DNA from 3 places in the Mesorhizobium sp. B2-2-3 genome. Region 1 is predicted to be linked to each of the others. Evidence: predicted binding sites of a transcription regulator. Region 1 holds the regulator's gene; each other region holds the start of a gene.

The links. The regulator LexA, encoded in region 1, represses DNA repair genes until DNA is damaged. The targets are predictions, from matches to a motif close to TGTTCNNNNTGTGTTCNG.
Region 2: FJ951_RS06880 (metallopeptidase family protein) is a predicted target of LexA. The motif match lies at 4,368-4,385, and genes of this name have one in related genera.
Region 3: FJ951_RS18540 (UvrD-helicase domain-containing protein) is a predicted target of LexA. The motif match lies at 2,256-2,273, and genes of this name have one in related genera.

What each region holds. Positions count from the first base shown of each region.
Region 1 covers NZ_VFWC01000006.1:162,402-169,825, reverse strand. Annotated here, with positions in the region: gene kynU (kynureninase) at 1-721, opposite strand, end outside; gene FJ951_RS13210 (TetR/AcrR family transcriptional regulator C-terminal domain-containing protein) at 718-1,395, opposite strand; gene lexA (transcriptional repressor LexA) at 1,862-2,605, shown strand; gene FJ951_RS13200 (ComEC/Rec2 family competence protein) at 2,599-5,049, opposite strand; gene gltX (glutamate--tRNA ligase) at 5,153-6,577, shown strand; gene gltA (citrate synthase) at 6,760-7,424, shown strand, end outside.
Region 2 covers NZ_VFWC01000003.1:195,662-203,085, reverse strand. Annotated here, with positions in the region: gene FJ951_RS06910 (FAD-binding oxidoreductase) at 1-881, opposite strand, end outside; gene FJ951_RS06900 (CoA ester lyase) at 1,094-1,990, shown strand; gene FJ951_RS06895 (DUF1737 domain-containing protein) at 2,046-2,252, shown strand; gene FJ951_RS06890 (hypothetical protein) at 2,239-2,916, opposite strand; gene FJ951_RS06885 (TetR/AcrR family transcriptional regulator) at 3,087-3,716, shown strand; gene FJ951_RS06880 (metallopeptidase family protein) at 3,736-4,158, opposite strand; gene FJ951_RS28700 (hypothetical protein) at 4,409-5,464, shown strand; gene FJ951_RS06870 (DUF6504 family protein) at 5,406-6,881, shown strand; gene FJ951_RS06865 (error-prone DNA polymerase) at 6,878-7,424, shown strand, end outside.
Region 3 covers NZ_VFWC01000009.1:197,651-205,074, forward strand. Annotated here, with positions in the region: gene FJ951_RS18535 (glucose/quinate/shikimate family membrane-bound PQQ-dependent dehydrogenase) at 1-2,131, opposite strand, end outside; gene FJ951_RS18540 (UvrD-helicase domain-containing protein) at 2,313-4,997, shown strand; gene FJ951_RS18545 (hypothetical protein) at 5,184-5,498, opposite strand; gene FJ951_RS18550 (trimethylamine methyltransferase family protein) at 5,622-7,175, opposite strand; gene FJ951_RS18555 (FAD-dependent oxidoreductase) at 7,188-7,424, opposite strand, start outside.

The DNA.
Region 1 (7,424 bases):
CCGCGTAGATGAAGGCCGGGGCACCTGGGCCTCCATTGAGATATTTGTAGGTGCAGCCGACGGCGAAATCGGCGTTCGAACGGTCGAGCTCGACCGGCAAGGCGCCGGCGGTATGGCAGAGATCCCAGACGATCAGCGCGCCGGCATCATGTGCCGTCCGCGTCAGCGCGGCCATGTCGCGCAACTGCCCGGATTTGTAGTTGACGTGGTTGACCAGGATGACCGCGACCCGCTCGTCGATCAGTTCTTCTATGGTCGGCGCATCGACACCCTCGAGCCGCAGCACCGTGCCCGGCCGCGTCGAGGCAACGCCTTCGGCCATATAGAGATCGGTCGGAAAGCTGTCCCCCTCGGCGACGATGACTGACCTGTCCGGCCGCATCCCGAGTGCCGCATGCAGCACCTTGTAGATGTTGATCGAGGTGGTATCGCAGACCACCGTCTGGCCGGCGGCGGCCCCGATCAGGCGCCCGAGTTGGTCGCCGAGTTCGACCGGCATGTCGAACCAGCCGGCGGTGTTCCAGGCGCGGATGAGATCCTGCGCCCACTCCTGCGTGGCGGCCTTCTGCAGCTCGCCGAACACGGCGGGCGAAGCGGCGCCCAGCGAATTGCCGTCGAGATAGATCACCCCCTGGGGCAAGGTGAAGCGGTCACGCATGGCACGCAGCGGATCCGCGGTGTCCATTGCCTTGATCGCTGCGAGATCGGGAATTTTGCTCATGGTCGCGATGTTCCTCGGTGAGAAGAGCGCCCTGGAAACGGGCCGGCTGTTTTGCCGCCCGGGCAAGGGCTGGCCGCATAGAGGCGCAAGAACAGGGTGAACGCCCGGTGCGATCTTTGCTCGATTTCCGCCCGAGGCAGTTCCTCGAGCACCCCAACGATCCGGCGAACCTGGAGATCGCCGATCAAAAGACTGATGTAGATGTCGGCGGCTTCGGCAGGATCGTCACAGGCGATCAGGCCGGCCCGACTTGCGGTTCGAAGCAGGTCGCCAACAAGCGGCATTATGGTATTGCGGCCGAATTGCGCGATCGATTGGCCAAGCGTGCCTGTATCGTTGACGTCGCCGGCCGCGGCGCGATTGAGCGCCACCGCCTTGTCGCCCGTCACGAGGGTCAGCAGGACTGGCCCGAGCAAGTTCAGGGTTTCGAGCGGATCGCGCGCCTGGTGAAGGGCGTCCTCCAGCAGCTTCCTTGCCTCTCCCGCATTGGCTTCGATCAAGGATCGAAACAGGGTCTGCTTGTTGCCGTACCAGTTGTAGAGGGTTTCGTTCGAGGCCGATGCCCGCTTGGCGATAGCAAGCAGGGAGGCGCTCTTGTAGCCGGTTTCCCGGAGCACCGCATAGGCGGCCTCCTCTATCCGTTCGCGTCGCGCGGCCTGCTTCGGCGTGATCATTGGTGTTCCTCTTCGAAAACCGTACATTATTATACGGTTTCGTCAAGCGAACGGGAAGCAAGGAGCGAGCGAACGCAGCCCATCGCGACCAGTGGTGGTGTCTGGCCGTTTTCCGGCGGAAGTTGGCATTTTGGTTTCGTTTCGTTCACGAGCCGCAGGGGTTTCTAATCCGCCCAAACGCACCCCGCACCTGCCGGTCACCCAGCTTGCAGGCTTGTGCCAAGAGTGGAGACCGGTCGGGCCACAGGCCATTAACCAAAATAGTTTCAAAGGGCCCGGGAGCGCATTGACGACGGACCGCGCTGGCAGGATGCTGGCTGCGGGAGGGCATTTCGTTTCCGTCGCCTTAAGAAATTCATTAAACTTTAAATGGTTGCGGAACACAACTGGAACAGATAGTGTTTGTTCTGGGTTTGTTTTCTGATTCTGGTTCCAGACCCTTCGTGCAATGCCTTTGGGGGCCGCCATGCTCACGCGCAAGCAACATGAACTCTTGATGTTCATCCATGAACGGCTGAAGGAAAGCGGCATTCCGCCGTCCTTCGACGAGATGAAGGAAGCGCTGGACCTCGCCTCCAAGTCGGGAATTCATCGGCTGATCACGGCGTTGGAGGAGCGCGGCTTCATTCGCCGCCTGCCCAACCGGGCGCGCGCGCTGGAGGTGCTGCGCCTGCCGGACTCGATCGCGCCGGGTCTTAACGCGGCAAAGAAGTTCTCCCCGAGCGTCATCCAGGGCAGCCTCGGACAGGGCAGCAGCCCTAGCCGGCAGATCAAGCCGGCGACGTCTTCGCGTCTGCCCGCTGTCGGCAATGACGACGATGCGGTTTCAGCGGTGTCGATCCCGGTCATGGGTCGCATCGCAGCGGGTGTGCCGATCGACGCCATCCAGCATCAGACGCATTCCATTTCAGTGCCGCCTGACATGATCATGGGCGGCGAACACTATGCGCTGGAGGTCAAGGGCGATTCGATGATCGAGGCCGGCATTTTCGACGGCGACACGGTCATCATCCGCAATGCCGACACCGCAAGTCCCGGCGAGATCATCGTGGCCCTGGTGGACGAGGAGGAAGCAACGCTTAAGCGCTTCCGCCGAAAGGGTGCTTCGATTGCGCTCGAGGCTGCCAATCCGGCCTATGAAACACGTATTTTCGGACCGGACAGGGTCAAGGTGCAGGGCAAGCTGGTCGGCCTGATCAGGCGCTACTGAGCGGGGTCGGCGGTGGGCTTTTCGGGTTTACGGTAAGGCGGCAGTCCCCTTGCCTCGCGTGAGAATTTTCGCTGTTCGTGCCAAGGCCGATATGGCCTGTCGACGGCAAAGCTGACCCGTGCCGGTGCCGTCGCCGATTGCCGGTCGAAGAAGACGGCGGCACTTCCCTTACGAGCGAGCTGCCGCTTGGTGATGACGAGAACCAGCGGATTGTGGCAGGGGTCGTAGCCCGCGGGGTCGTTGATGACGATCAGATCCGCATAGGAGCAGGCCCTCCAGGCGTCCTTGCGATCCTCCACCTGCGCGATGATCGCCCCCGAGGTATGCCGGGCCATGCACAGGCCCGTGAAGCAATAGAAAGGCGCTCCCGCCGGAAGTTGCGCGGGATCGAAGATGTCGAACTGTCGGTCTCCGCTGTCGAACAGTTCCGGCGCAACGATGGTTTCGGACTTCAGCGCGCGTTTCCAATTATCGACGGTGAATTCGTTCGGGCGCGCCCGGTTGATCGCGAGCTCGCCGCCGCCGATCGGCAACGCCACCAGGCGGGCATCCTCCGAAATCAGCACGTCCGGCGTGCGCGTGTCCGAGACGGTCAACAGGCCGGCGAGCGCGAAGGGAAGTGCCGCCAGCCGCAGCCATGTCGTGGCCATCGTCGCGATGACCAGGGCGATCGCCACCAGAAGGACGGATTGCTGCGAAATCAACCCGACCGCGTCGACCGGCGAGCGTTGCGAGATCCATCCTGATATGGCGATCATCGCGGCCAGTCCCTTGCCCATCAGATAAAGGGATGGTCCATCGAACCCGAACGGCATCAGCAGCGCGCTGGCAACCGCAAGGAACATCACGACAGAAACGATCGGCATGACGGCAAGATTGGCGAACAGGCTGAGCGGCGACACGCGCTGGAAATGCCAGATGGCGAAAAGCGCCGTGGCGCTTCCCGCGATAATCGAGGTCATCGCCAGCCCACCTGTCGCCAGCAGCAATTTTCGCGTCAGCAGGCCAGGCAAGGTCCGTTGCGGCGGCGGGGTCCGCGCTTTGTCGGCTTTGCGATCCGACCAGCCGGCATAGGCGCCGACCAGGGCCGCGGTGGCGGCGAACGACATCTGGAAGCTCGGCCCTACCACCTCGTGCGGCGACACCACGATGACGGCGATCGCCGAAATAGCCAGATTGCGCATGGTGAGTGCCGCCCGATCGAACAGAACGGCGATCAGCATCACCGCCAGCATGATGAAGCTGCGTTCGGCGGCGACAACGACGCCCGAAATGACGAGGTAGGCGGCGATCGAGAAAAGTGCCGCCGCGGCCGCGTATTTCTTGACCGGCCGACGGGAGGAAAAGTTCGGAAACAGCGCGAAGCCGCCACGCAGCAGACCCATGACGGTGCCGGCGACCAGCGCCATGTGCAGCCCGGAAATTGAGATGATGTGGTAGATGCCGGTGCGTCGCATCGCTTCATTGATCTCGTCGGGAATCCCGGCGCGAACACCCACGATCAGCGCCGCGGCGATCTCGCCCTCGGCGCCGCCGATGCTGCCCCTGATATGGTCGGCAATGCTTTCGCGAGCACTCTCGATGGCGGCTGAGAGGGCGGCCCACAACGGCCTGTCATCGGCTGAGACGATTTTGGGGTTGCCGAGAAAGAAGCCGCTGGCGCCTATGCCGGCGAAGTAGCTGTCGAAGGAAAAGTCGTAGCTGTCCGGCCGCACCGGCCCGGTCGGCGGCAACAGCCTGGCATAGCCGGTCACGAGGGAGCCGGCCGTCACTTCAGCCGGCACCTTGCGCGCCGAAAGGCGAACGCGCTCGGGCGCGTAGCGTAGTTTCGGCCGCGCGGTCGATGTCACATCGATGGTCAGCCGGATGCGCCCGGTCTCCATCTGGTCGACCGAAACGACGCGGCCGGTGATTTGCGTGGAGATTTCCGAGCCCAGCATCCGCGTTCCCGCTCGCCACGTCTCGACTTTGCCGGCGAGCATGCCGAGCGCGCACAACAGCGCCGCCATGAAGCACAGATGCGTTTTCGGCCATGAGCGTGAAACGAGCGCGCACAGCGACATCAGGATCGCGACCGCGACAGGCTTGGCAAAGCCCGGCTCCGCCGCCAGCGAAAAATACGCAATCGATCCGCACGCCAGGAACACCGGGACGAGCAGGAAGGCTATGCCCCGATCGAGTTCGAGCTCGGACGCTCTGGCCACGCCGTTGCGCAGACGAGGCCATGAAGCACGGCCGAACTCACGGCGCAGACGCACAGCCGCGCCGGCTGCGGGAATGCCGGGCGGCGTGGAAACATCCGCCGGCGGCGACTTGCCCGGCTGCTGTAGGGGCGGCAACGCCAGCGGCAATGAGGCGGGCGCGGGCATGGCAAAAAGGGAGCGTTCGCTGACGCCGGCAACGACGTCCTCGCCTTCCTCCGCGCCCCGGCCCGCTCCAGCCATCGGGTCTGCCCCTTGCGCCCTCGACACCCTATGCTACATGAACGCGCGACGCGCGAAAGTGCGTGTGATCCGCACCCCGCTCCAGACGTTTCCCGAGAGTTGTATGTCCGACAAGGTTGTCACCCGTTTTGCCCCCTCGCCCACCGGCTACCTGCACATCGGCGGCGCGCGTACGGCGCTCTTCAACTGGCTCTACGCCAAGCACACCGGCGGTACGATGCTGCTGCGCATCGAGGACACCGACCGCGAGCGCTCCACCGATGCGGCGACAGCAGCCATTCTCGAAGGACTGACTTGGCTCGGCCTCACCTGGGACGGCGACGCCGTCTCGCAGTTCGAGCGCGCGCCGCGCCATCGCGAGGTGGCCGAGGAGCTGGTGCGCATGGGCAAGGCTTACTACAGCTACGAGACCCCTGCCGAGCTTGAGGCAATGCGCGACGCGGCGCGGGCCAAGGGCTTGCCGCCGCGCTATGACGGAAGCTGGCGTGACCGCGACCCTTCGCAGGCGCCTCCTGGCGTCAAGGGCGCGATCCGCATCAAGGCGCCGACCAAAGGCGAGACGGTGGTGCATGACCGTGTCCAGGGCGACGTGCGCTTTCCCAACAAGGATCTGGACGACTTCATCATCCTGCGCTCGGACGGCAATCCGACCTACATGCATGCCGTCGTCGTTGACGACCACGACATGGGCGTCACCCACATCATCCGTGGCGACGACCACCTGACCAATGCCGCCCGCCAGACCGTGATCTACAACGCCATGGGCTGGGATGTGCCTTCAATGTCGCACATACCGCTGATCCACGGCGCCGACGGCGCCAAGCTGTCGAAGCGGCACGGCGCGCTGGGCGTGGAGGCCTACCGCGCCATGGGCTACCTGCCCGAAGCGCTGCTCAACTACCTGGCTCGGCTCGGCTGGAGCCACGGCGACGACGAGATCATGTCGATCCAGGACATGATCGCCTGGTTCGATATCGGCGATGTGAACAAGGGCGCCGCCCGCTTCGATTTCGCCAAGCTGGAGGCGCTGAACGGCGTCCACATGCGCCGCATGGGCGATGCCGAGCTGTTCGACATCTTCATCGCCACCTTGCCCTATCTCGAGGGCGGCCCGGCAATGGCCGCACGCCTCGACGACCGGAACAGGGCACAGTTGCTGGCAGCGTTGCCGGGGCTGAAGGAGCGCGCCAAGACGCTGGTCGAGCTTGTCGATGGCGCCGCCTTCCTGTTTGCCGCGCGGCCACTGCCGATCGACGAGAAGGCAGCCCTGCTGCTCAATGACGATGCGCGCAAGGTCCTGCGTGGCGCTCACGACGCCCTCGAGGCGGTTTCAGGCGACTGGACGGCGGCCTCGACTGAAGCCGCGATCCGGGACTATGCGACGGCCGGCGGCCACAAGCTCGGCGCCGTCGCCCAGCCCTTGCGCGCCGCCTTGACCGGCAAGAGCACCTCGCCCGGCGTGTTTGACGTTCTCGCCGTGCTTGGTCGCGAGGAGAGCCTGGCGCGCATCGCGGATCAAATCGATTAGGAGCAATCTGGCCCAAGAAGATTGGCATTGAAAGGCGCGTTTCGCAGTGCAACATTGAGCCTTGGCCCAATCTGGCACGCACTTCCTAAAATGCGGTCGCGAATACGCGCATTCGGTGACTTCGACGTGTCGCTTTGCAGAATTTGCCTTTGCCGGCATGAGGAAACAAGAAGGAGTTTGCAATGACCGAAGCTGCGACAAGACGGGAACTGGGCGGCAAGACCCAGGAAGCCACGGCAAAGCTGGAATTCGCCGGCAAGACGCACGAATTCAAGGTGCGAAGTGGTTCGGTCGGGCCTGACGTCATCGACATCGCCACGCTGTACAGCACCACCGGCGCCTTTACCTACGATCCCGGCTTCACTTCGACGGCAAGCTGCGAGTCCGAGATCACGTTCATCGATGGCGACGCCGGCATTCTCCTGCATCGCGGATATCCGATCGATCAGTTGGCCGAACATGGCGACTTCCTCGAAGTCTGCTATCTCCTGCTCTACGGCGAGCTGCCGACCAAGGCGCAGAAGGACGATTTCGACTACCGCGTGACGCGCCACACCATGGTGCATGAGCAGATGTCGCGCTTCTTCACCGGCTTCCGCCGCGACGCGCATCCGATGGCGGTGATGTGCGGCGTGGTCGGCGCGCTGTCGGCCTTCTATCACGACTCCACCGACATCTCGGATCCTTACCAGCGCATGGTGGCGTCGATGCGGCTGATCGCCAAGATGCCGACGATCGCGGCCATGGCCTACAAATACCATATCGGCCAGCCCTTCATTTACCCGAAGAACGAACTGAATTTCGCCGCCAACTTCCTGCACATGTGCTTTGCCGTGCCGTGCGAGGA
Region 2 (7,424 bases), on a different contig from region 1:
GCCAGCACCGGCCAGATCACCTCTTCGAACAGCGGCCAGTCGACGTCGAAATCGGCGGGATCGGCCGGGCCGTCGCCCTCCTCCGGCTCGGCGCCGCCGGTGAGATAGACCGAGCCTTCCGGCCTGACATAGATGCCGGACGGGTCGACCAGCAGCGGCATGTCGGCATATTTCTCGCGCGCCTCGAAGACGAAGACGTTGCGCTTGCGCGGCTCGACCGGCAGCGCCAGCCCGGCGAGTGCGGCGACCTTGCCCGCGTTCGGCCCTGCGGCATTGACAAGGATGCCGGCCTCGAGCCGTTCGCCATTGTCGAGGCTGACGCCGGTAACGCGGTCACCCTGCCGCTCGATGCCGGTGACCGAAGCATTGATGAAGTCGATCTTCTTCTCCCGCAACGCCTTGCGGAACAGCATCAGCATGGCATGCGCGTCGAACCAGCCCTCGCCGCTGCGGCCATAGGCGCCGGCGGTGATGCCCTCGGCCGACAGCCAAGGGAAACGGCGCACGAGTTGTTCGGCGTCCTCCAGCAAAATGTCGGCGCCTTCGGCAACCTGCGCCTCGTGGTTGGCCCTGAGGATCGGCAGCCCGGCCTCGCCGGCGAGAATGAGATAGCCGCCCTCGCGAAAACCGATGTCGGCGTCGGCGCCGAATTCTTCCTTCAGCCGGCGGAACAGTTTCAGCGTGAATTGCGACAGGCGGATATTTTCCGGAATGGAGAATTGCTGACGGATCGAGGCCATGGATAGCGTTGTCGCCGCGTGGGAAAATTGCGGGTCGCGCTCGACCAGCGCGATCCTGCCGGAAAAGCCCTCCTCGCGCAGATAATAGGCAATCGAGGAGCCGACGATGGCTCCGCCGATGAGGACGATGTCGTAGCGCACTTTTTTCTCCGATCCGCTGCCGGCGTCCTTACGCGACCGGCAAAACAATCTCGAAGCGCGTGCCGCGCTCGGAGTCAACCGGCCGGATCGTGCCATCATGCGCTTTCAGGAGGGCCAGCACGATGCCGAGCCCATGCGGTCCCCCCGGTAGAGCACCGCGCGATGCCGCCTGTTCCCTTGCCTCGACCCGCGGCAGGCGGCATAGATTTGGCATGACGACCGATCCCTACCGCCCGCGCCGCTCGGTGCTCTATGTCCCGGCCTCGAACGACAAGGCGCTGGCCAAGATGGCGCAGCTTGCCTGCGATACCGTCATCATCGACCTGGAGGATGCCGTCGCCCCGGCCGAGAAGGTCGCGGCGCGCGAAAAACTGGCCGGCATCTTCAGCAATCGTCCTGATACCAACCATAGTGGCCGGCGCTGCGAGATGGTGGTGCGCATCAATGCGCTCTCGAGCGAATGGGGCGGCGCCGACCTGCTGGCGGCGGCCAAGGCGGAGCCGGACGGCATCCTGCTGGCCAAGGTCGACACGCCCCGCGACGTGCTCGAGGCGGGTGACGTGCTCGACGACAATTCCGCCCCCGACAGCGTGAAACTATGGGCGATGATCGAGACGCCGAAGGCCGTGCTCAATGTCGGCGCCATCGCCGAACTTGGCCGCGATCCTGCCTCGCGGCTTGATTGTTTCGTTGCCGGAACGAATGACCTGACCAAGGACACCGGCATTATGGCGACGTCGGACCGGCGTTATCTCCTGCCGTGGCTGATGCAGATGGTGCTGGCGGCGCGTGCCGGCGATCTCGATATCGTCGACGGCGTCTTCAACGATTTTCGCGCGCTCGATGCTTTCAGCCGCGAATGCACGGAAGCGGCCGCCATGGGCTTCGACGGCAAGACGCTCATCCATCCCGCCCAGATCGAGGCGGCGAACCGTGCCTTTGCGCCATCGGCGGAGGCGGTGGCCAAGGCCCGCGCGGTGAAGGAGGCCTTTGCGCTTCCGGAAAATGCCGGCAAGAACGTGATTGCGCTGGAGGGAAGGATGGTCGAACGGCTGCACCTTGCGCAGGCCGAAAAACTGCTGGCGAAGGCGGCGGCCGTCGGCGCATGATGTGCCGTGTTGGATTGCCGATCGCGGGCGATGGACTGACGACAGGAATTGAATGATGAAACTCTACCGCTTTCTCACCGCTCCGGACGACGCCAGCTTCTGTCACAAGGTGACGGCGGCGCTGAACAAGGGCTGGCACCTGTTCGGCTCCCCCACCTACGCCTACGACAAGAAGACCAAGACCATGCGCTGCGGCCAGGCCGTGGTGAAGGATGTCGAGGGCCAGGAATACGGGCCGGACACCAAGCTCAGCGACTGGTAGCCCCTCGCATCCACAGCCACGCCGCCAGCCAGGCGATCGATGCCGCAAGCATCGCCAAGCCCAGGTCAAGAGCCAGCTCCGGAACGAACGCACGAAGCGCGATCGGCACCGCGCCAATGAGATAAAGAGCGAGAGGAATGCGCGGCACGCCTCTTGCAACGGCGAGAGAGATTACAAACGCGAGCGTTCCAACCAGAAAAAGAACCGAACTGGCGACCAGAGCCAGACCGAGCGGTCCGGCTCGCAGCTCGACGATGGTTGTGAGCGGAAGCTTCGAAAATACCAGATTGATCACTGCTTCCACGCCTACCAAACTTGCCAACGCAACGAAGTTGATGACAAACGCGATAGTGCCGAACAGCCCCGCGCGCCGGCCAAACGCAAGAAACAGGCCTACGACGAGGCCAAGTGCCAATATCTCGGCGACTGGTGCGAGAAGTTGCGTCAGATCGGTGGTCGCGATGAGCGAGCTGCGTTTAGCCGCGTTGACCAGAAGAATAAGCGCGCTTCCCATCCCGGCGACGGCGGCAAGCCGATAAAGCGTGAGGCTGGGCACAGTCGCGCTCGACCGAACAATCGCGAAATTCTCCTGCTGAAGTTCTTCGGCTGGACTCTGATGCGAAATGACCGATTGCGGGCGGGGTGGGGCTGTTCTGGCGAGCATGTTCGTCTCCTCAGCTGGGAGTTCGGGAGCCGCGAAGACCGTAGGCCTGTTCCGACCCCATCAGTAATCACTGCTTACATCCTCTGGCCGGAATTGTAAACGGCGATTACATAAATCGCGGAATCATGCTACAGAGGCGGGGAGCTGCTCCACGGAACGAAGGGAAAGAGATGGCAAAAGCCAAGGCGCCTCATCGCACTGGTTACCACCATGGCAATTTGCGGGAGGTCCTGATCGATGCCGCGGTTCAACTGGTCGAGGAAGGCGGCCCCGACAATGTGAGCGTGCGCGAAGCCGCAAAACGTGCCGGCGTTTCCCCTGGCGCGCCATTCCGTCACTTCAGCAATAAGACCGCGTTGATGACGGCTGTCGCGGAGCAGGCAATGAGCCGATTCCGCTCGGAGATCACGAATGCGGTCGAGAAGGTTGCGACGGACGATCCGATCGAACGCTTTGCCGCTGTTGGAATCGCCTATTTGCGCTGGGCAATTCGAAACCCCACCCACTTCCAGATCATCTCGACACGCAATCTTATTGATTGGGATGCTTCGGAGTCGCTGCGTCACGATAATGAAGCGGTGCGTTCGCTGATGGAAGCGTCAATGGCAGAAGCACAGCGGCGAAACATGCTCCGGTCGGACGACATGGCAGAGACCCAGATAGCCGCGAGGGCGCTCGTCTACGGGCTCGCACGCATGTACATTGATGGACATTTTGCGCAATGGGCAGTGGCAGGACATACCGGGGAGCAGACTGTGCAGAACGTATTAAAACATTTCGTCACACTCATTGTGAAATGACGGCCTGACGTAGAACCGGTCACTCGGCTGCCTCTTCGATCTTCTCCATATCGTCGTCCGAGAGGCCGAAATGGTGGCCGATCTCGTGGATCAGCACATGGGTGACGATGTCGCCCAAAGTCTCCTCGTTCTCGGCCCAGTAGTCGAGGATGGCGCGGCGATAGAGCGTGATGCGGTTTGGGCCTTCGCCGGTCTGCGGGTTCCAGCGCTCGGCGATGCCGCGTCCCTCGAACAGGCCGAGCAGGTCGAAGGGCGTTTCCAGCGACAGGTCGTCCATGATCTCGTCGGTCGGGAATTCGGCGATCTGGATGACGATCTCGCCGGTCAGCTTGCGAAAATCCTCGGGCAGATGGGCGTATGCCTCCAGCGCCAGGAACTCGATCTCGTCCATCGACGGCGAAAGCTGGTCGTGCCAAATGCGGGTCTTGTAGATGCGGGCCATGCTTTGTCCTTTGATCCCGGCATATAGGCTTTTGGGCCACAATCGGCAAATGACGCGGCGGCCAACCCCAGGATTGCTTACGGCACCGGGAGCCGTTTCGCATGACTTGAGGGGCGGTCGGCTGTCCGACCCATGTTGGCCCTCTTATCGGAGAGGAATAAATTCCCCCATGAGTCTGCTTGACTCTTCGGGTCGCCTCTGGAATCTATAAGAACATAACAGGAACAATTGTGAGTGGACACTGACCGTCATGGCGATGAGCGCCGTGGCGCGGGAGACTGTTTTTGCCCTGCGCCGCCAGATCGCGAAGATCGAGGGAACGCTGCCCGAGCGCCTGCAGGCGCCGGCCGGCGCGGTTTCCGACGCCGGCATGGCCGCCGCGGACCGCACCGTGGTCCGGCGCGGCATCGCCGTAGCCAGGCCGGATGCTTTCCTGCGCACCGGCATCGGCCGGCTCGATGCCGCCCTCGGTGGCGATTGGGGCGGCGATTTGGGCGGCGGCCTGCCGAAAGCGGCCTTGAGCGAAATCCATGGCGTCGAGACCCGCGATGCCGGAGCGGTCGCCGGCTTCGCCCTGTCGCTCGCCAGCCTGATCCTCAAGCCCAGCCTGATCCTCAAGCAAGGGCCGCGATTGCCGGTGCTGTGGATCGGCACCCAGGAGGTTTTTCGCGAGGCGGGCTTTCCCTATGCCCGGGGCCTTCACGCCGCCTTCGGCATCGAGCCGGAGCAATTGCTGTTTTCCGAGGCGCCAAGGCTCGCCGATGCGCTGTGGGTCGCCGAGGAGGCGGCCCGCATGACGGCGCTCGCCGCCGTCATCCTTGAAGTCCGCGGCAATCCGCAGCGGCTGGACCTGACCGCGACGCGCCGGCTGCACGCCCGCGCGCAGAGCGCCGGCCGGCCGGTCTTCCTGCTGCGGCAGGCGGCCGAACCCGAACCGACGGCGGCGCCCGTCCGCCTCATCGTCTCGCCGGCGCCGGCAGGGCCGCGCGACACGGTCGCCGGGCCGCTTGCCGGCTCGATCGGCCGCCCCGCCTTCACCATCAGCATCGGCAAGAGCCGCACGGCCCTGCCAGGACAATTCATATTGGAGTGGAACCCCGATGAACGCATATTCGATGAAAGACGGATTGGGGAAGAACGAGCAAAGAATCCTGTCCCTGTGGTTTCCCTATCTCGCGGCCGAACGGATCCTGCGGCAGCGCCTGGGGCGGTCCTGGCGTTCCCGGCCATCGGATCACCGGCCGCTGGTGATCAGCCATCGCGACAGCAACGCGCAGCGCATCTTAGCCCTCGACGAGCGGGCTGAGGCGCTGCATCTGAAGCCCGGCATGGGCATCGCCGATGCGCGCGCCATGCATCCGTCGATCGACATAATGGAGGCCGATGCCGAAGCCGACCGGCGCCTGCTCGAAGGCCTTGCGGACTGGTGCGACCGCTATACCCCGCTGGTGGCGCTCGACGGGACCGACGGCCTGTTCCTCGACGTCACCGGCTGCACCCATCTTTTCGGCGGCGAACGCGCCATGCTGGACGAGATCCTGTCGCGCTTCTTCCATCAGGGCTTCGACGTCCGTGCCGGCCTTGCCGCGACACCCGGCGCCGCCTGGGCGGCGGCGCGGTTCTGCGGCGACCGCATCGTTGCCGGCGGCGAGGAGGAAGCGCTCCTGGCGCCCTTGCCGCTGGCGGCGCTACGCATCGCGCCGGAAACCCGCGCCAGCCTGGAAAGTGTTGGCCTGCGCACGGCGGGCGCGGTGATGGCCGCGCCGCGCGCGCCGCTCGCCCGCCGCTTCGGTGCCTCCCTGCTCTTGCGCCTCGACCAGGCGCTCGGCCGTCTCGACGAGGCGGTGTCGCCGCGCCTGCCCGTCGCGCCGCTTTCGGTCGAACGCCATTTGGCCGAGCCCGTCACGCTGACAGAGGACATAGAACGGCTGGTGGGCATGCTGGCGACGACCCTGAAGATCGACCTCGAGCGGCGCGGCGAAGGCGCGAGAAGCCTGGCGCTGCTCTTGTTCCGCGTCGACGGCGCCGTCAGCCGCATCGCGCTCGGCACGTCGCGACCGATGCGCGAACCCCGGCTGATCCAGAAATTGTTCCATGAGCGGCTGGCCGCCCTCGAGCAGCATATCGATGCCGGCTATGGCTTCGACCTGGTGCGGCTTTCGGTGCTGGCGGCGGCGGCCTTCGACATGCCGCAGGCCGACCTGACAGGCAAAACGACCGACGACGGCGCCGATATCGCGCTGTTCGCCGACCGCATCCGCGCCCGGCTCGGCGAGGGCGCGGTTCTCAAGCCGGTCGTCGTGGAAAGCCATCTGCCCGAGCGTGCCGTCGCCACCATCCCCTTCACGGAAACCCCGCGCCGCATCACGCCGCCGAAGAAACCGGACAGGATGCAGGCGCCGATGACCATCTTCCCGCCGGAGCGGCCGATCCGGCTTTTCCGCTCGCCCGAGCCGATTGAGGTGCCGGCCACCGAAATGCCCGAGGGACCGCCGCTGAATTTCCGCTGGCGGCGTGCGCTCTACAGGGTCGCCCGCGCCGAAGGCCCTGAACGCATCGCGCCGGAATGGTGGCGTGAATTTTCGAGCGACGAAGCGGCGTCGACACGCGACTATTTCCGCATCGAGGATGCCGACGGCCGCCGCTACTGGCTCTACCGGCAAGGTCTCTATGGCGGCTCTGAAATCCCGCCGCGCTGGTTCCTGCACGGGGTCTTCGCATGAACGCGCTGACCGCCATTCCCTATGCGGAATTCGGCATCCAGTCGAATTTCTCGTTCCTGCGCGGCGCCTCCAAGCCGGAGGAGCTGGTGGTCGCGGCCAAGCTCATGGGGTTCTCCGCGATCGGGCTCGCCGACCGCAACACGGTGGCGGGCGTGGTGCGCGCCTGGCAGCAGGCCAAGGTCGAGACGCTTGCCTACCACCCCGGCAGCCGGCTGGTTTTTTGCGACGACACGCCTGATATTCTCGCCTATCCGCAGAACCGCAAGGGCTGGGGGCATCTGTGCCGCATGCTCACGCAAGCCAATCTGCGCGAGGAGAACGAAAAGGGCGCAACCCTTCTGCGGCGCGACGACCTTCTCGAATGGGGGGATCTGATGTCGCTGTCGGTCCTGCCCGACCTGGCGGCGGAGGCCGAGGGCACACTAGCCCTGCTTGGCGAGCTCAAGGACCGTTTCGGTAAAAACCTGCGGCTTGGCGTTTCGCCCGATTATGCGGGAAACGACCGCTTCAGGATCGAGCAGGCGGCGGCGATGGCGGAGCTGG
Region 3 (7,424 bases), on a different contig from region 1:
GCAGGTAGTCGTCGACCGCGGCGCCGAGGAAAGCCACCCCGCCGGCGGTGATCATCGGCCCGCCAATGCCGGGCACGCCGACCTTCAGCGGCAAAGGCAGCGGCGTCATGTCGTAGACCGTGCCGTTCCTGTGCTTGTAAACGATCTGTCCGGTCCTGAGGTCGGCGCCGGCGACATAGCCCCATGGCGGCGCCTGGCACGGAATGCCGAGCGGCGACAGGAACGGTCCCATCACCACCGCATAAGGAGCGCCGTCATTTCGGTTCAGCCCCTGCTCGCTGCCCTTGGCGTCGCCTGGCGGCGGCACGTCCGCGCGGGGCACAAGCCTGGAGGTGAAGGCGAGATAGGTCGGCATGCCAAACAGCACCTGCCGGACCGGATCGACCGCCACGCCGCCCCAGTTGAAGACGCCGAAATTGCCGGGATAGACCAGCGTGCCCTGCAGCGATGGCGGCGTGTAGCGGCCCTCATAGCGCAGCCTGTGCAACGCAATCCGGCACGCCAGCTGGTCGAACATGGTGATGCCCCACATGTCGGCATCGGTCAGCGGCGGCGGATTGAAGGAAAGGTCCGACACCGGCTGCGTGGGCGATGTGTGGTCGCCTTCGATGGCGCCGCCGGGCGCCGGCACTTCCTTGACCGGGATGACCGGCTCGCCGGTGCGCCGGTCGAGCACGTAGAGGTCGCCCTGCTTGGTCGGCCCGACCAGCGCCGGCACGACCGTTCCGTCGGTCTTGGTGATGTCGACAAGGCTCGGCTGCGCCGGCACATCCATGTCCCAAAGGTCATGATGCACGGTCTGGCGCACCCATTTCAATTGCCCCGTATTGAGGTCGAGCGCGGTGATCGAGGAGGAGAATTTCTCGACATTGGCGCTGCGGCCGGCGCCGAGCTGGTCCGGCGTCTGGTTGCCGAGCGGTATGTAGAGCAGGCCGAGCTTTTCGTCGGCACTCGGCGTCGACCACATGTTGGGCGAATTGGCGGTGTAGGTCTGGCCTGCCGCTAGCGGCGTGGTCTGCTCGGGATTGCCGGAATCCCAGTTCCAGATCAGCGCGCCCGTGGAGGCATCGAAGGCGCGGATGACGCCGGAGGGCTCCTGCGTGGAATAATTGTCGTTGACCGCGCCGCCGACGACGATCTTGTCGCCTGATATCAGCGGCGCCGATGTCGAATAGTAATAGCCGGACTTGGGATAAGGCATGCCGGTCAGAAGGTTCAGCGTACCGCCTTCGGCAAACGCCTGACAGACCTGACCGTTGGCGGCGTCGAGTGCGATCAGCCGCGCATCCGAAGTCGGCAGGTAGACACGCGCGGCGCAAGGCTGCCCGGCACCGATCTTGGCATCGGCGTAATAGGAGACGCCGCGGCAGGTCTGGTGCTGGCGGTCCTTGTCGAGCTTGACCTGGGGATCGTAGCGCCACTTCTCCTTGCCCGTGGCGGCGTCGATGGCGATGGCGAAATTGTGCGGCGTGCAGATGTAGAGCGTATCGGCGATCTTCAGCGGCGTCACCTGATAGGTGGTCTCACCGACGTCGTCGGGACCTTTCACATCGCCGGTGCGATAAGTCCAGGCCGGCTGCAGGTTGGCGACGTTCTCCGGCGTGATCTGGTCGAGCGGCGAATAGCGCTGGCCATAGGGCGTGCGGCCGTAGAAGTGCCATTCGCCGGCAGGTATGTCGCCGCCGAGATCGGCCGCCGGGGTCACCTTGTCGATGTCGAGATTGCCGGCAATATCCTTGGGATCGGTCGTCATTGAATAGCCGGCGACCGCCAGCGACGCCAACACGGCGAGAATGAGCGGCGCGCGGCCATCGGGACCAATAAGGCCCCGCCTCGCCCACGGCGTCAGCAGCCACAGCGCGACGAGCACGATGATGCCGCCGCGGGGCCCGAGTTCCCACCAGTCGAAGCCGATTTCCCAGACCGCCCAGGCAAGCGTGCCCAGCACGATCGCGGCGTAGAGCCAGAGCGCGGTGGATCTGCGCCGGTAGAGCAGCCATGCGGCGATGAGGAAGGCGATGCCTGATATGATGTAGTACCAGCTGCCTCCCAGTGAAGCCAACCAGATGCCGCCGGCGCCAAGCGCGAGGCCGATGAGGAGAAGAATGAGGGAGGTGATGGTGACAGCCAAGATGATACTCCTTCGACTGTTGCGCGCCTCGAGGCGGCCGTGGGCAACAGGATCCCCTCCTTGCCCTTTGCGCAGCTTTCCCTCACCCGCCCTGCCTGTCAAGCAGGCCGGAAACAATCAGGAGTGGAACAAAACGTAGACAGTTCTGGTCTTTCTCCACCGAATCACTACATTCGGGGCGATGTCCGGCTTTTCCGAAGACATGCCCTTTTTCGATGAACCCGATGCGCGGCCCACCGCCCCGTCGGGCATCGCCGCGCGCGCCATGGCTGCCCGCGGCGGCCACAACAACGCGCCCGACTATCTCAAGGGGTTGAACCCCGAGCAGCGGCTGGCGGTGGAAACCACCGAAGGTCCCGTTCTGGTGCTGGCCGGCGCCGGCACCGGCAAGACGCGCGTCTTGACCACCCGCATCGCCCACATCCTGGCGACCGGAAAAGCCTTTCCCTCGCAGATCCTGGCCGTGACCTTCACCAACAAGGCCGCGCGCGAGATGAAGCAGCGCATAGGCATCCTGATCGGCGAAGGCAATGTCGAGGGCATGCCCTGGCTCGGCACCTTCCACTCGATCGGCGTCAAGCTCTTGCGCAGGCACGCCGAGCTTGCCGGGCTGAAATCCGACTTCACCATTCTCGACACCGACGACGTCGTGCGGCTGATCAAGCAATTGATCCAGGCCGAGGGCCTCGACGACAAGCGCTGGCCGGCCAAGCAGTTCGCGCAGATGATCGACGGCTGGAAGAACAAGGGGCAAGGCCCGGACGACATTGCCGAGGGCGATGCGCGTAGTTTCGCCAACGGCAAGGGCCGCGAGCTCTACAAGGCCTATCAGGAGCGCCTGCAGACGCTGAACGCCTGCGATTTCGGCGATCTGCTCTGCCACCCTATCCGCATCTTCCGCGCCAATCCGGACGTGCTGAAGGAGTATCACAAGCGGTTCAGATACATCCTGGTCGACGAGTACCAGGACACCAACACCGCGCAATACATGTGGCTGCGGCTCCTGGCGCAGCGGCCAAATAGCGGACGTAGCGCGACGTCTACGGATTTGCATTCGGCCGAAGGCCGCAAGCCCGACCGGGCGTCCGAGCCTTTGCGAGGCCCCTCCCGCGACGCCGAAGGCGCGCAGAAAAGAGGGGTCGGGCCCGCGCCGGCAGGCGCGGAACAGCCCGTGAGCGAAAACAAAGTAAACATCTGCTGCGTCGGCGACGACGACCAGTCGATCTATGGCTGGCGCGGCGCGGAGGTCGACAACATCCTGCGCTTCGACAAGGATTTTCCCGGCGCCACCATCATCCGGCTGGAGCGCAATTATCGTTCCACCGCGCATATCCTCGGCGCCGCTTCGCACCTCATCGCCCACAATGAAGGTCGCTTCGGCAAGACGCTGTTCACCGATCGCGACGACCCCGAGGATGGCAAGGTCAACGTCCACGCCGCCTGGGATTCCGAGGAGGAAGCACGCGCCGTCGGCGAGACGATCGAGGCTTATCAGCGCCAGAAGCACAATCTCAACGACATGGCGATCCTGGTGCGCGCGTCCTTCCAGATGCGCGAGTTCGAGGACCGCTTCGTCACGCTCGGTCTCAACTACCGCGTCATCGGCGGCCCGCGCTTCTATGAGCGCATGGAGATCCGCGACGCACTTGCCTTCTTCCGCGTCGTCGCGCAAGGCGCCGATGATCTCGCCTTCGAGCGCATCGTCAATGTGCCCAAGCGCGGCCTCGGCGAAACCACCATCCGTCAGATCCACGACACGGCCCGCGCGCTGCGTGTACCGATGCTGGAAGCCGCTGCCAAGCTCGCCGAGAGCGATGAATTGAAGCCCAAGCCGCGCGCCGCATTGCGCGAGGTCGCCGCCAATTTCGAACGCTGGCAGAAGGCGCTGGAAACCACGCCGCATACTGAGCTCGCCGAGACCATCCTGGAAGAGAGCGGCTACACCGACATGTGGAAGAACGACCGTTCGGTCGAGGCGCCCGGCCGGCTGGAAAACCTCAAGGAGCTGATCCGCTCCATGGAGGAGTATGAATCGCTGCGCTCCTTCCTCGAACATGTCGCTCTGGTCATGGATGCCGAGCAGAACGCCGAACTCGACGCCGTCAACATCATGACGCTGCATTCGGCCAAAGGCCTCGAGTTCGAGACCGTTTTTCTCCCGGGCTGGGAGGAAGGCCTGTTCCCGCACCAGCGCGCGCTGGACGAAGGCGGCCGTTCCGGCCTGGAGGAAGAGCGCCGGCTGGCCTATGTCGGCGTCACCCGTGCCAAGAAGAACCTGCACATCTGGTTCGTCTCCAACCGCCGCATCCACGGCCTGTGGCAATCGACGATTCCCTCCCGCTTCCTCGATGAACTGCCTGAAACCCATGTCGAAGTCGCCGAAAGCGGCAACTCCTATGGCGGCTACGGCAATTCCTATGGCGGCGGCTCGTTCGCTTCCGGCCGGGGCGGCCGCCAGAACCCCTATGGCGCCTCGCGCTTCGACAATGTCGGCGCCGAAAAATCCGGCGCCTTCGCCAACAGCTACGCCACGCCGGGCTGGCAGCGGGCGCAGCAGAACCGCACCGAGGCGACCGATCGCAACTGGGGCTCGCGCTCCGGCCACCAGATCGAGCGCATCGGCTATGGCGAGACCGACAGCGGCTACGGCGCCGGCCGCACGAGCATCAAGGGCCGCACCATCGATGGCGAGTTGGTCGCCAAATCCGTCGCCGACACGCCGTCCCCCTTCAACGTCGGCGACCGCGTCTTCCACCAGAAATTCGGCAACGGCAACATCGCGGCCATCGAAGGCAACAAGCTGACCATCGACTTCGACAAGGCCGGCCAGAAACGCGTGCTGGATGGGTTTGTCGCGGCTGTGTGAGAAAAAATGGACACTCACTCGCGTAAGGAGCTGGTCAAAAATCCTGAGGTTTTCTTGTGAAAATCGAAGTAGATTTTGACCCTAATTATATTTGCGATTTCACAGCCAAAATTGATTGGAATGAATTCCAATGGCGTGGACGTCCGAAGTGAACGGAACTTTCGGTAGTCACCCGGGCCGGACCGCTCAGTCCACCTTCTTCTCTCCCGCCTCGCCAGCCTTGACGATATCTCCCGTCGTAAACAGGATTTCCTTCAGTTCCGCGCGCCAGTCCTGCTTCTGACGCAGCAGGAATTCGAGATCCATGCCGAAATGCTTGAACTCCTCGCCTTGCGCGTTCTTCATGATGGCGCGGGCCTGCGGGTCCTTCTCCACCGACATGCGCTGTTCGTACCAGGAGATCGCTTCCGCTTCCTCGATCAGCGAGGTGATCATGCGGGCGAAGGTTCGCACCTCCTGCGACAATTCTTCGGGCGGTTCGTGATACTGGTCGAAACCCATGTGGTCGTCCTCCCTCAATGGCTCGCAATGCGAGCAGGCACCGGCCGTCCCATGAATGCATGAGAGGTGCAGCGGGTTCCGGATCGCACCCACAATTCAGGACGATGAGAGGAATAAGCTATCTCACGATACCGGCGCCGCCCCGCCCTGTTCGGTGCGGCGCGCGATGAAATCATCGAGCACAGCTGATGTGGCAATAGCCGTCGCCGGCGGCTCGAAATCGGCGAGGATGCGCTTCCAGATACCGGTGGCGCGTTCGGTTGCGGTCTTGGAACCGGCCTGCGTCCAGTTGCCGAAATTCGACCAGTCGGCCACCAGCGGCTCGTAGAAGGCGGTGCGGTAGCGCGCCATGGTGTGACCTGCCGAGAAGAAATGGCCGCCGGGCTGCACTTCGGCGATCGCCTCGAAGCCGATGGCATCGTCGTCGCCGGGCGTGGCGGCGCACAGTTCAGCCACCGTCTGCAACGCCTCGATGTCGGTGACCAGCTTTTCGAAGGAAACGCTCAGCCCCCCCTCCAGCCAGCCGGCGGCATGGATGCACACGGTGGCGCCTGCCAGCACCGAGCCCCACAGCGCAAACTGCGTCTCATGCGCCGCCTGCGCATCGGAGATGTTGGCCGCGCTGCCGCCGCCCGAACGCCACGGCAGGCCGGTGAAGCGCGCCAGTTGGCCGGCTCCGAGCGTCGCCTTGATATGCTCCGGCGTGCCGAAGGCCGGCGCGCCCGATTTCATGTCGACATTGGAGGAGAAGGAGCCGTAGACGACAGGAGCGCCCGGCCGCACGATCTGCGCCAGCGTCAACCCGGCCAGCGCCTCGGCATGCTGCAGCGTCAGCGCGCCGGCCACCGTGATCGGGGCCATCGCACCCGCCAGGCAGAAGGGCGTGATGATCAGGACCTGGCCCGCCCTGGCGAAGTCGATGATGCCTTGCGCCATCGGGATGTCGAGCTGGCGCGGCGAATTGGTGTTGATGACGGTGTAGCAATGGGCGCCCGAGCGGAACTCGTCCTCGGACAGCCCGCGCGCCAACCTGATCATGTCGAAACTATCGTCGACCTGCGGGGTGCCGCGCGCGAAGATGAAAGGAAGCTTGTCCGACAGGGTCAGTTGCGCCCGGTTGACGGCGTAGTGGCGAAAACGGTTGTCGATGTCCTGCGGCTCGACGCAAGGTCCCAGCATGTGCAGCACGTCGAAATGCTGCACCAGCTTGATGAACTCCTCGAAGGCCGCCAGTGTGCCTGGTCGGCGGCCGCGTTCGAGGTCAGTGACGTTCGGCGCGCCGCACCCTGCCAGGAAGGTCATCGACCCGAGTTCCAGCGTCAGATCGCGGGAGCGGTCACCGGCATGGGTCTGGATCGATTTTGGCGCCGAGGCCAGTGCAGCCGCCACCATGTCGCGGCCGATCCGCACCATGTCGGTTTCGGGGTCGATCAGGGCGCCGGCGCGAGCGAGCAGGTCGCGCGCCTGCGGCAGCAGAACCTTGATGCCCAGCTCTTCCAGCACGCGCAGCGCCGTGTCGTGGATCGAGGCGACGTGGTCGTCCGAAAAGATTGGCTGCGGCAGGAATGGGTTCTTCAGAGAGCGGTAATTGGGCCGGCGGCTGCTCTCGCTGCCGGCGTCGCCGATGCGTCCTCGCCGGCGCTCGCGCCTGCCTTCGCGTGCCGCGTCATCGATCATCCGGAAACCTCCTCATTGCCGCATCGCCTTGCCCAAGGGATCGTAGGGCGAAGCCGGAATGACACGCGCCGGCCGCTCAGTGCCGACAATGTGCACGCAAAGCGCCGTTCCTTCCTCGGCAAAATCGCCATCCACCAACGCTAGCGCGACGCTCTTGCCGATCGTGTAGCCAAAGCCGCCGGAGGTGACGAAGCCGACGCGCCGAGCGCCGTGCCAGACCGGCTCGAAGCCGCTGGCGTCCGCGTCGAT